3 regions of the Morganella morganii genome follow, and region 1 is predicted to be linked to each of the others. Evidence: predicted binding sites of a transcription regulator. Region 1 holds the regulator's gene; each other region holds the start of a gene.
What was found. Region 1 encodes CRP, which controls carbon source genes, mostly activating them, when cyclic AMP is high. Its sites were predicted from a motif close to ATGTGANNNNNNTCACAT; they were not measured.
Positions count from the first base shown of each region.

Region 2: a site for CRP is predicted at 1,485-1,502, ahead of JL661_RS16030 (NupC/NupG family nucleoside CNT transporter). Genes of this name have one in related genera too.
Region 3: a site for CRP is predicted at 1,735-1,752, ahead of adhE (bifunctional acetaldehyde-CoA/alcohol dehydrogenase). Genes of this name have one in related genera too.

Region 1 is NZ_CP069157.1:3,629,173-3,633,574, forward strand. It holds gene JL661_RS17335 (YheU family protein) at 1-144, shown strand, start outside; gene JL661_RS17340 (phosphoribulokinase) at 166-1,041, shown strand; gene JL661_RS17345 (OsmC family protein) at 1,105-1,512, opposite strand; gene crp (cAMP-activated global transcriptional regulator CRP) at 1,816-2,448, shown strand; gene JL661_RS17355 (hypothetical protein) at 2,639-3,127, opposite strand; gene argD (bifunctional acetylornithine/succinyldiaminopimelate transaminase) at 3,227-4,402, opposite strand, start outside.
Region 2 is NZ_CP069157.1:3,362,103-3,366,504, reverse strand. It holds gene JL661_RS16040 (patatin-like phospholipase family protein) at 1-510, shown strand, start outside; gene JL661_RS16035 (TatD family hydrolase) at 515-1,309, shown strand; gene JL661_RS16030 (NupC/NupG family nucleoside CNT transporter) at 1,670-2,935, shown strand; gene deoC (deoxyribose-phosphate aldolase) at 3,382-4,161, shown strand; gene deoA (thymidine phosphorylase) at 4,254-4,402, shown strand, end outside.
Region 3 is NZ_CP069157.1:1,726,748-1,731,149, reverse strand. It holds gene JL661_RS08340 (ABC transporter ATP-binding protein) at 1-708, shown strand, start outside; gene JL661_RS08335 (YchE family NAAT transporter) at 775-1,422, opposite strand; gene adhE (bifunctional acetaldehyde-CoA/alcohol dehydrogenase) at 1,978-4,402, shown strand, end outside.

The sequences.
Region 1 (4,402 bases):
ACCGACTACGGCGAACATGAAAAATCACTCAGTGATAAAGTGGCGGATCTTTACACGCAACTCAAAAACGGCGACATTGTGATTGTCTGGTCGGAATTACACGAAACACTCAACATCATGCCGTCGGCACAATTCCGCGGCTGATTCAGCCGGAGGAAACGCCGCATGTCACGGACCCACCCGATTATCGCCGTTACCGGCTCCAGCGGAGCCGGTACCACTACCACCAGTCAGGCTTTCCGTAAAATTTTCCAGCAACTGGATGCGGTTCCGGCCATTATTGAAGGTGACAGTTTCCACCGTTACACGCGGCCGGAAATGGATGCCGCCATCCGCAAGGCCCGCGAGCAGGGCCGCCACATCAGCTATTTCGGGCCCGAAGCCAACGATTTTGGCCTGCTCGAAAGCACATTCCGCCAGTACAGCGAAAACGGCAGCGGCGAACGCCGCAAATATCTGCATACCTATGATGAAGCCGTGCCCTATAATCAGCTGCCCGGCACCTTCACCCCCCGCGAGGCACTTCCTGCCGGGACGGATGTACTTTTCTATGAGGGATTACACGGCGGCGTGGTCACGCCGGAACATGATATTGCCGGACATGTGGATCTGCTGGTCGGCGTGGTACCGATAGTCAATCTGGAGTGGATACAGAAGTTAGTCCGTGACACCAATGATCGCGGCCATTCACGGGAGGCGGTAATGGATTCTGTCGTGCGTTCGATGGATGATTACATCCGCTATATCACCCCGCAGTTTTCCCGCACCCACATTAACTTCCAGCGGGTGCCGACGGTGGATACCTCAAACCCGTTCTCGGCCAAATCCATTCCGTCACAGGATGAAAGCTTTACCGTGATCCGCTTCCGCGGCCTGAAAAAAATCGATTTTCCCTATTTGTTATCCATGCTTCAGGGCTCCTTTATTTCCGCCTCAAATACCATCGTCGTCCCCGGCGGAAAATTAGGGCTGGCGATGGAATTAATAATGGCACCGCTGGCAGAGCAATTATTGCAGGGAAAACAAATAAACAAGCGATAAAAAAACCGGGTAATAATGTATTACCCGGTTTATTTTCAAAAATAAAAATAATATTTCAAAAAATCATTCAATATTCTTTACTTCAAAACTATGCGTAATGTTAACACTTTCGCCTAACATTAATGAAACAGAGCAATATTTCTCAGCGGATAATTGCACGGCACGCCCGACAACGTTTTCAGTCAGGTCACGGCCGGTCACAATAAAATGCAGATTAATATGAGTGAATAAACGTGGCGCGGTTTCACGACGTTCAGCGGTGAGTTTTACATCACAATCAATGACTTGATTACGGCCTTTTTGCAAAATAGAGACAACATCAATGGCGCTGCAGCCGCCGGTTGCCATCAGTACCATCTCCATCGGGTTCGGAGCTTTTTCACCGGCATTACCGTCCATTGTAATCTGGTGTCCTGACGCGGATTCCCCTAAGAAAGTCATGTTCTCAACCCACTTTACACGCGCTTCCATTTTTATACCCTCATCATCAATATAATTCACGACAGACTACCCTTTCATTCACGGGCTGGCAATCTATCCCATAGTTTATTATGCTGAAGCGAGACAGTGGAAGACAGGACAGTTTTCCTGTGCTAAAAACACGGCAAGGATTTATCTATGGCTAAGATCAATATCTTTCCGTGAGGATTATTATACTATTTTAATAAACTAACTTGCCGGAAATTCAGCAAGTTAATATGATAAGCTAAGACTTTATATAATTGCAGAGCGTAAACAACGGTTTGCAATAACTAACAACAGAGGATAACGCGAATGGTTCTCGGCAAGCCACAAACAGACCCCACGCTTGAATGGTTTTTGTCTCACTGCCATATCCACAAATATCCATCCAAAAGCACGCTTATTCATCAGGGCGAAAAGGCAGAAACACTCTACTATATTGTAAAAGGTTCTGTTGCGGTGCTGATCAAAGATGAAGAAGGCAAAGAGATGATTTTATCCTATCTCAACCAGGGTGATTTCATCGGTGAACTCGGATTATTTGAGGAAGGACAGGAACGTACAGCGTGGGTACGGGCAAAAAGCGCCTGCGAAGTTGCAGAAATCTCGTACAAAAAGTTCCGCCAGCTTATCCAGGTTAACCCGGATATCCTTATGCGCCTTTCCGCGCAGATGGCAAGCCGCCTGCAAACCACATCAGAAAAGGTCGGAAACCTTGCATTCCTTGATGTGACGGGCCGCATCGCCCAGACATTACTGAACCTGGCAAAACAGCCGGATGCGATGACTCATCCGGACGGCATGCAAATCAAAATTACCCGTCAGGAAATCGGCCAGATTGTGGGATGTTCCCGCGAAACCGTCGGCCGTATTCTGAAGATGCTGGAAGATCAAAACCTGATCTCCGCACACGGTAAAACCATCGTGGTATACGGCACCCGTTAATCCGGACCGCCCTTATCACCAAAACAGGCGCATCTGCGCCTGTTTTTTTTGTTTCCGGCTCATCATTATTACTGAAGAATATCAGCTCTGCGAACCCGCAGCTTTCCTTCGCGGCCGGCTTGATCAAAAGAGGCTTTCAACTGACGCATTGCTGCTATTTTACGCTCTTTGATACTCATTTTTTTTTATCTCAGAAATGTCGCGTTTTGAGTACATACCCTTTCCCCCCTTCACCAAGGCCCGCTTTTATTTCTGATAGTACGTTATCATGTCCGTGCTGTAAAATTCTGTCATAGTAGCGTTTTAACTTATCATTCTCTGCAATCATAAAATAAACCTTCGCAGCATATTGCTGACAATGCAGAATCACAATTCGTTGCAGGGCAACAGCCAGATCCTGAACAAATCCATAACGCCGTGAACACATTCCTCTTTCCGGTACCTGATAGAACGTTGAGTTTAAAAAATTATCTTCGCGATCAAACTTCAGGTCATAGCATCGTTCCGGAAGCCTGAACCCCGCCTCTGCACTCCGGAACGCCGAATATGCCGCATCAGTAATGTCGACCGGACTAAAAATAACCACAAAATCAAACCCATCGACAGAGAAGCGATAGAGATGAACATAAAAACTGCCATGAAGAAATTCTTCAAATCTGCCTGAAAACCGAATTGCCATTGCTTTACTGAGACTAGATAAACGTCCGGCAAACCTATCACAGTAAATATAGTAATAAAATATACAAATCAGTTAGTTAAACATGTTACCGTGATGGATTTACTGCATTTCCCGGAAATCATTCAGGGTTTTCGCCAGCCGTTTCATTCCTTCATCCACATCGGCTTTTTCAATAATCAGCGATGGCGTGAAACGCAGAACATTGGTACCGGCGTTAAGCAGCATCAGGCCGTTTTTGGCTGCCAGCCCCAGCAGGGTTTTTGACTGATCGCGGTAAATGCCCGCCAGTTCGGCACCAATCAGCAGCCCTTTCCCGCGGATCTCCGCAAATGCACCGAATGTACTGTTCAGAGATTGCAGTGCATCCGCAAACCACTGATGGCGCTCATTCACCCCCGCCAGCAATGCCGGGTCGTTGATCAGATCAAAGGCCGCATTACCGACCGCACAGGCCAGCGGGTTGCCGCCGTAGGTTGTACCGTGCGTACCGGGTACCATCACCTGTGCAATGTCCTGTTTTGTCAGCATGGCACTGATCGGGAAACCGCCGCCCAGCGCTTTGGCCGTGGTCAGAATATCCGGCTCAATGCCGTAATCCATATAGGCAAACAGTTTGCCGCTGCGCCCCATCCCGCTCTGCACTTCATCAAATACCAGCAGCGCCTGATGTTTATCACATAATTCACGCAGGCCCTGCATAAAGGCCGGTGTGGCAGGTGTGATCCCGCCCTCGCCCTGGACAGGTTCCAGCACCACGGCACAGGTGTGATCATCCATCACTGCTTTGACAGCATCAAGGTCGTTAAAAGGCACATGAATAATATCTGCCGGTTTCGGCCCGAAGCCATCAGCATATTTCGGCTGACCACCGACAGAAACGGTAAAGAGTGTCCGGCCGTGGAAGCCGTGATGGAAAGCGATAATTTTGGTTTTATAAGGATGATGACGGGTCAGTGCATAATGACGCGCCAGTTTGAATGCGGCTTCATTTGCCTCCGCACCGGAGTTGGCAAAGAAAACCCGTTCCGCAAACGTATGTTTTATCAGCTTCTGCGCCAGTATCAGCGCCGGTTCATTAGTAAAAATATTGCTGACATGCCAGAGCGATTCACTCTGGGCTTTCAGGGCCGCGATCAGTGCCGGATGACAATGGCCCAGCGCCAGTACGGCAATACCACCGGCGAAATCAACATATTCAGTGCCGTTCTGATCCCACACCCGGCTTCCCTGACCTCTGACAGGAATAAAATCAGCCGGTGCATAAATTGGCAGCAT
Region 2 (4,402 bases), 270 kb from region 1:
GACGGCGGCATCAGTGATGCGGTGCCGGTTATTGAGGCATGGCGGCGGGGCGCGACCCGGATTGTGGTGATCCGGACTGTGCCGTCACAGCTCTATTACACCCCGGAATGGGTGAAAAGGATGGAACGCTGGCTGGAAAAAAGCCATCTGAAACGGATGGTTGCCATGATGAAACAGCATGCCAAAAGCTATTACCGGACACAAAAATTTATTCAGTCACCGCCGCCCGGGGTTGAAATTGCTGAAATTTATCCGAATGCACCGCTGGCAAGCAATGCGCTCGGCAGCCGGGTTAAAACGCTGATGCAGGATTACCGGCTGGGCCGCCGCAGCGGACGTTATTTTCTGGCAACACTCGGTGAGCGCTGGGCGTCATATGAGCCGGTACGAAGTTCCGTACTGAGGGTTCCGCCCGCATCCAACGACAACGACTCACAACTGCCGGTCACGGACGGTACAGCGGCGGTATTACATTCACCGGAACGCTCACCGGAAAAGCCGGCGGACTGAATAAATGCAATTTATTGATACCCACTGCCATTTCGATTTCCCGTTTTTTACGGATGATCTTACCCGCCATAAAGCCGCAGCGGCACAGGCCGGGCTGACCGATATTATTATCCCGGCGGTCAGCAATCGGAACCTCAGCACGGTGGCCGGGCTGTGCCGGTCATCCGGCGATGCATTTCCCCGCCTGCACGCGGCATTTGGTCTGCATCCGCTTTATATTGCCGAACACACCCCTGAACATCTGGAACAGCTTGAGTCGTTTATCACCGCAAGCGGGACAGAATGCGTGGCGGTGGGGGAAATCGGGTTGGATCGCTATATGGCGGAGCCGCAGTGGGATAAGCAGCTGGATTTTTTTATTGCTCAACTGAAACTGGCCGCACGGACAGATAAACCGGTTATTCTGCACTCCCGCAAAACCCATGACACGCTCGCTGCTGTTCTGCGCCGTCACCCGGTGCCCCGCCGTGGTGTGATTCACGGATTTTCAGGAAGTTTTGCCCAGGCGGATGCCTTTGTGAAGCTGGGTTATTACATCGGGGTCGGCGGGACGATTACTTACGACCGGGCTCAGAAGACCCGGCGGGCAATCGCGCAGCTCCCGCTCTCTGCGTTACTGCTGGAAACGGATGCCCCGGATATGCCGCTCAGCGGTTTTCAGGGTGAACCGAACCGGCCGGAGCGGATTGTCCGTACATTTGAAGTGCTCTGTTCACTGCGCAGTGAGTCTCCGGAAGAGATTGCTGCTCAGATTTATCGCAACAGCTGTACACTTTTTTCGCTGCAATCATCTGATTAAGATTCCTGAATCGATTTTCCCGCGATTTTGTCCTGTTAAAGCCTGCATTTTGTGTGCCAAATCACCTGAAATCACTTACAATTGTAAGCAGATGTTATTTCATGTTCGTCATCTGGTTAAATACCCGCCAATTCCCGGCTTTGCGGGAGACTTTTCAGGGTAAAATAGTTGAATAATGTGATTATCATCATATTTTTGTATTTTTTGTTACTTTTTTCAGTCGTTATTTGTGACGCAAGTTGATTGTTGGCCGGACTGACCGGGTATAATCAGCGCCACAGGGTCCTGCTCAGAGCTGCATGCGGAGCAGGACTATTAATCTACATTATCGTGAACAGGGATACTTCCATGCAACTCCTTATGAGTCTGGTCGGGATGGCAGCGCTGATCTTTATCGCAGTGCTGTTTTCAAGTGATCGCCGGGCAATCAAACTGCGGACTGTTGTCGGTGCCTTCATTATTCAGGTACTGATCGGTGCGCTGGTTCTCTATGTCCCGGTGGGACGTAAAATCCTCCTGGCAATGTCTGACGGTGTCGCCAGTGTTATCGGCTATGGCCAGAAAGGGATGGACTTTATTTTCGGCGGCCTGGTATCCGACAAAATGTTCGAGGTATTCGGCGGTGGCGGTTTCGTCTTTGCCCTGCGTGTTCTGCCGGTTATCGTTTTCTTCTCCTCGCTGATTGCCGTTCTGTATTACCTCGGCATTATGCAGCTTGTGATTAAAATCCTCGGCGGCGGTTTACAGAAGCTGCTGGGCACCTCCCGTACCGAATCCCTGTCCGCGACAGCCAACATCTTTGTCGGACAAACTGAAGCCCCGCTGGTGGTGCGTCCGTATATCTCCGGGATGACCAACTCTGAACTGTTTGCGGTGATGTGTGGTGGTCTGGCATCCGTGGCCGGTTCAGTTCTCGCCGGGTATGCGCAGATGGGGGTACCGCTGGAGTACCTGATCGCGGCATCCTTTATGGCGGCACCGGGCGGCCTGCTGTTTGCGAAACTGATGGTGCCTGAAACCGAACACTTTGATGACCGTACCGAAGCAATGGCCGGTATGGCGGAAGAAGAGCGCCCTGCCAACATCATTGATGCGGCGGCAAGCGGTGCATCTTCCGGTATGCAGCTGGCACTGAACGTGGGTGCGATGCTGCTGGCGTTTATCGCGCTGATCGCCTTAATCAACGGTATCCTGGGCGGCGTCGGTGGCTGGTTTGACTATCCGCAGCTGTCACTGGAACTGATCCTCGGCTGGGTCTTCTCGCCAATCGCCTTCCTGATTGGTGTGCCGTGGAGTGAAGCTATGACCGCCGGTTCGTTCATCGGACAAAAAATTGTGGTCAACGAATTCGTTGCCTTCATGAACTTCGGTGAATACATGAAGCCGGATGCACAGGTGATTGCTGCCGGTTTACAACCGCTGTCTGATCACACCAAAGCGATTATCTCCTTTGCACTGTGCGGTTTTGCCAACCTCTCTTCTGTTGCTATCCTGCTGGGTGGCCTGGGTGGTATGGCACCTAACCGCCGTAAAGACGTGGCACGTCTGGGTATGAAAGCTGTGATGGCCGGTACTCTCTCCAACCTGATGAGTGCAACCATCGCCGGTTTCTTCCTGGCACTGTAATGCTCTTCCTGCACAGGTGAACCCGGTTCACCTGTGCACTTCACTGATTCAGTGTACTTGTCTTTCTGTCTCTCCCTGTTTATCCCTTTCCTGCGCTATACTATGCCGTGAATATGTGCTGCCATTTTGTGCATATCAGGCCATTAACGTGATTTTTATCACATAATCATATGTATTGATGTAAATGCTGTTATATAAACGTGATGAAAGGCACGTATTATAGCGCCAGGACATGCTCAAATACGGCATGGATACCATGTAACGGATTCGGTGATTCTGTTTATCAGTCACCTGTATTACAGCGCGGTGAGAAGGATCTCAGCGTTAGCTCTTATCTCAAGAGAGACAACGTCTTCACGGAACCAAGTCCCGCTCGCCAACACATTTTGCATCGTTCAGATATTGCGTCTGCCCGGCAACGGCGCAGACATACGTTGGAGAGTTTTATGACCGATTTAACCGCCGCAGCGCAGCGCGCGCTGTCCTTAATGGATTTAACCACCCTGAATGATGATGATACTGACGCGAAAGTCACTGCGCTGTGTCATCAGGCGAAAAGCCCGGCCGGCCAGACTGCGGCCATCTGCATTTACCCGCGTTTTATCCCGCTGGCCCGTAAAGTTCTGCGTGAGCAGGGTACGCCGGAAGTGCGTATCGCGACTGTCACCAACTTCCCGCACGGTAATGATGACATTGAGATTGCACTGGCTGAAACCAATGCTGCGATTGCTTACGGCGCAGATGATGTGGATGTGGTGTTCCCGTACCGCGCACTGATGGCCGGTAATACCCAGGTTGGTTTTGATATGGTGAAAGCCTGCAAAGAAGTCTGTGCGAAACACAATGTGCTGCTGAAAGTGATTATCGAAAGCGGTGAGCTGAAAGATCCTGCGTTAATTCGTCAGGCATCTGAAATCTCCATCAAAGCCGGTGCTGACTTTATTAAAACCTCCACCGGTAAAGTGCCGGTCAACGCCACGCCGGAAACTGCGGAAATCATGATGACTGTGATCCGTGATATGGGCGTCGGTAAAACCGTTGGTTTCAAACCGGCCGGTGGTGTCCGCACTGCGGAAGAAGCCGCGCAGTATCTGGCGATGGCTGACCGTATCATGGGCGAAGGCTGGGCTGACTCCCGTCACTTCCGCTTTGGCGCATCCAGCCTGTTAGCCAGCCTGCTCAATGCACTGGGCTACGCAGACGCCAAATCTGACAGTAAGTATTAATCACGCTTTCCGGGCCGCTTTTGCCGCCCGGCTTTCTGATTAACCCGGTATCTGTGGTACCGGGACGGATCCGGTATTTTAAGGAGTTCACTGTGTTTCTGGCTCAGGAAATCATTCGCAAAAAACGGGACGGACACCCGCTCTCTGATGAGGAAATCCGTTTCTTTATTAACGGCGTGCGTGATAACTCAGTCTCTGAGGGACAAATTGCCGCGCTGGCGATGACTATCTATTTTCATGA
Region 3 (4,402 bases), 1.9 Mb from region 1:
GCACCGATTATTGAAGTTAATAATCTTTCCGTCAGCTTCGGGCAGCGGCAGGTTGTTTGTCAGGCCGGTTTTCATCTTAATGCCGGAGAGACGTTCAGTCTTATCGGTGAGTCCGGCTGCGGAAAATCCACTATTTTGCGGGTGATTGCCGGGTTGCAGCGGGAATGGCTGGGCGGCGTACAGCTGCTGTCACAACATATCCACCCCGGTCAGCGTTATCAGGGGGCTTTGCGCCGCAATGTGCAGATGGTCTTTCAGGATCCTTATGCGTCTCTGCATCCTTTCCATACTATTCACCGGGCACTTTCAGAACCGTTACGCATTCACCGCGAAAATGACATCGGCAACCGGGTGGCAGAGGCCATTGTATCTGTCGGGCTGCCGCCGGATGTGGCACAGCGTTATCCGCATCAGCTCTCCGGCGGGCAGCGCCAGCGCATTGCTATTGCCCGTGCCCTGATGCTGCACCCGCAGATCCTGTTACTCGATGAACCAACATCCGCGCTTGATATGTCTGTGCAGGCGGAAATTCTCAATCTGCTTAATCATCTGAAAACCGCCCACGGCATGACCTATCTGCTGGTCAGTCACGATGCGGATGTGGTGGCGCATATGTCAGACCGGGCGGCATTTATGGCGAACGGGAAAATTGAACGGGAATTTGATCGCGCCGCCCTGCTGCGCGGCGACCACCGGATGGATAACTGAGAGATATAAAAACGAGGTGTAAAAACGGGGCCGATGGCCCCGTTCTGATAATAATGAACTGCGTGATTATGACAATAATCCCGGGAAACTCATTTTCATGCCGGTAATGATCAGCTCAATACCTAATGACATCAGCATCAGACCCATAATACGGGTCACAACGTTGATACCGGTTTGTCCGAGGTATTTCACCCACAGTCCTGCAGAGCGGAACAACAGCCAGCAACAGAACGCGAACACGATGCTGGTCAGCGCCAGTCCGAAAAAGTTCTGCCAGCCCTGCCAGCGGGCACTCCAGACCACACAGGAACTGATAGCCCCCGGCCCCGCCATCAGCGGCAGTGCCAGCGGCACCACACCGATATTGTCGCGGATAGCCGTTTCCGACTGTTCCTGTTTGTTCTGCTTATCTTCCCCCAGCTTACCGCTGATCATGGACATGGCGATGAGGACAATCAGTGTCCCCCCTGCTATCCGGAAAGATTCGATGGAAATACCGAACATAATGAGGATCTTATCGCCGACCAGAAGTGATGTGCACAAAATCACGGCCACCGAAAAGTTCGCAATCATGTTGGTCTTATTGCGCACTGCGGCAGTCTGATAATTTGTCATGCTCATAAAGACCGGCAGAATACCGACCGGGTTGACTAAGGCAAATAAGCCGACAAAAAATTTTAAATAACCGGAAAAATCCAGCAAAGTGTTGCCCACAAAGGATCCTCAACCTGATGATAATACAGTGATAGTCTGCTGATAATAACAGCAGGCTATCGCCTGGGGGTTGTAATAATTATAAATGTGATTATTAACACAGACATCATACCGTTGAATGTGCAGGAAAAGGAATTGCTTTACGCAGAATATTTTCTGCTTCCGGCTGATTCGATACAGTTATATCACCTTACTTCTGCCTGAATTTCAGACAATCATCAGTTCTTCTGTGAAATTGAAACCCGATATCATTCCCGTCACTCCGTATTGTTCCCGTTTTGACTCATGCTGAATGGTGTCAGCTTGATATATTTGTGATTTGGATCACTTTAATATTTCCCCTGAATGTTAAGCTGCTTTCATTATAGTTGAATCGATTCAACTATAATGTGAACAGAAAGACCTGACGGGCTTTTTAAGCAAATCAGCGGGCATATCTGCATTATGTTACCGGCAAAATCGATTTAGTTACCGGAAGATATCACCGCTATAATCAAATTGTATCAATCCGCTGATTTGCTTAAAAAGTTTAACAATTTATCAGGAGTGATCTGTATGGCCGTAACGAACGTTACCGAACTCAATGAATTAGTTGCCCGCGTGAAGAAAGCTCAGCGCGAGTTTGCCGGTTTCTCCCAGGAACAGGTGGATGCTATCTTCCGGGCGGCGGCACTCGCCGCAGCAGATGCCCGTATCCCGCTGGCAAAACTGGCAGTTGAAGAGTCCGGCATGGGTATTATTGAAGATAAAGTGATCAAAAACCATTTTGCTTCTGAATATATCTATAACGCCTACCGCGATGAGAAAACCTGCGGCATCTTATCGGAAGACCCGACCTTCGGCACCATCACCATCGCAGAGCCTATCGGTATTATCTGCGGTATCGTCCCGACCACTAACCCGACCTCCACCGCAATTTTTAAAGCGCTGATCAGCCTGAAAACCCGTAACGGGATCATTTTCTCCCCGCATCCGCGTGCAAAAAAAGCCACTAACAGAGCGGCTGAAATTGTCCTCAACGCGGCTGTTGCCGCCGGTGCCCCGAAAGATATTATCGGCTGGATCGACGAGCCGTCTGTGGAATTATCCAATGCCCTGATGCATCACGCGGATACTAACCTGATCCTCGCCACCGGCGGGCCGGGCATGGTGAAAGCAGCCTACAGTTCCGGTAAACCGGCCATTGGTGTGGGCGCGGGTAACACCCCTGTCGTGATTGATGAAACCGCTGATATCAAACGCGCGGTGGCCTCTATTCTGATGTCAAAAACCTTCGATAACGGCGTGATTTGTGCCTCTGAGCAATCGGTTATCGTGGTGGATGATGTGTATGAACAGGTTAAAGAACGTTTTGAAACCCACGGTGGTTATATTCTGAAAGGCAAAGAACTGAAAGCCGTTCAGGACATTATTCTGCTCAACGGCGGACTGAATGCGAAAATTGTCGGTCAGTCTGCGGTGAAAATTGCTGAAATGGCCGGCATCGAAGTACCTGCATGGACCAAAATTCTTATCGGTGCGGTCTCCGTGGTGGATGAATCCGAGCCGTTTGCACACGAAAAACTCTCCCCGCTGTTAGCCATGTACCGCGGCAAAGATTTTGAAGATGCGGTGATCAAAGCGGAAAAACTGGTGGAAATGGGCGGGATCGGCCACACCTCCTGCTTATATACCGATCAGGATAACCAGCCGGAGCGCGTAAAATTCTTCGGTGAGAAGATGAAAACCGCACGTATCCTGATTAATACCCCTGCATCACAGGGCGGGATCGGCGACCTGTATAACTTCAAACTGTCTCCGTCACTGACACTGGGTTGCGGCTCCTGGGGGGGTAACTCCATCTCCGAAAACGTCGGGCCGAAACACCTGATCAACACCAAAACCGTGGCAAAACGAGCTGAAAATATGTTGTGGCATAAACTTCCGAAATCTATCTATTTCCGCCGTGGTTCTCTGCCGGTTGCCCTGGAAGAGATCGCCGGTGACGGTGCAAAACGCGCCTTTATCGTGACTGACGGCTATCTGTTCAATAACGGCTATGTGGATGAAGTCACCCGTGTGCTGAAATCCTACGGTATGGAAGTGGAGATTTTCTTTGAAGTGGAAGCTGACCCGACACTTTCTGTGGTCCGCAAAGGTGCGGAGCAGATGAACAGCTTCAAACCTGACGTGATTATTGCCCTCGGCGGCGGCTCCCCGATGGATGCAGCCAAAATTATGTGGGTGATGTATGAACATCCGGAAACACATTTTGAGGAACTGGCACTGCGCTTTATGGATATCCGCAAACGTATCTATAAGTTCCCGAAAATGGGCGTGAAAGCGAAAATGGTTGCTATCACCACCACATCCGGTACCGGTTCTGAAGTGACTCCGTTCGCGGTTGTGACAGATGATACCACCGGCCAGAAATACCCGCTGGCGGACTATGCCCTGACCCCGGATATGGCAATTGTTGATGCCAACCTGGTGATGAACATGCCGAAATCCCTCACCGCTTTCGGCGGGCTGGATGCCGTCACTCACGCACTGGAAGCGTATGTATCCGTGCTGGCAAACGAATTCTCTGACGGCCAGGCATTACAGGCACTGAAACTGCTGAAAGAGTTTTTACCGGCCAGCTATCACGAAGGTGCGAAGAACCCGGTTGCCCGTGAACGTGTACACAATGCCGCGACTATCGCCGGTATCGCGTTTGCCAACGCCTTCCTCGGGGTATGTCACTCCATGGCGCACAAACTGGGCTCTGAGTTCCATATTCCGCATGGTCTGGCTAATGCCCTGCTTATCTGTAACGTCATCCGTTATAACGCTACCGATAACCCGACCAAACAGACTGCGTTCAGCCAGTATGACCGTCCTCAGGCACGCCGCCGTTACGCGGAGATTGCTGACCATCTGCAACTGAGTGCTGCCGGTGACCGTACCGCGCAGAAAATTGAAAAACTGCTGATCTGGCTGGACGAAATCAAAGCCTCTC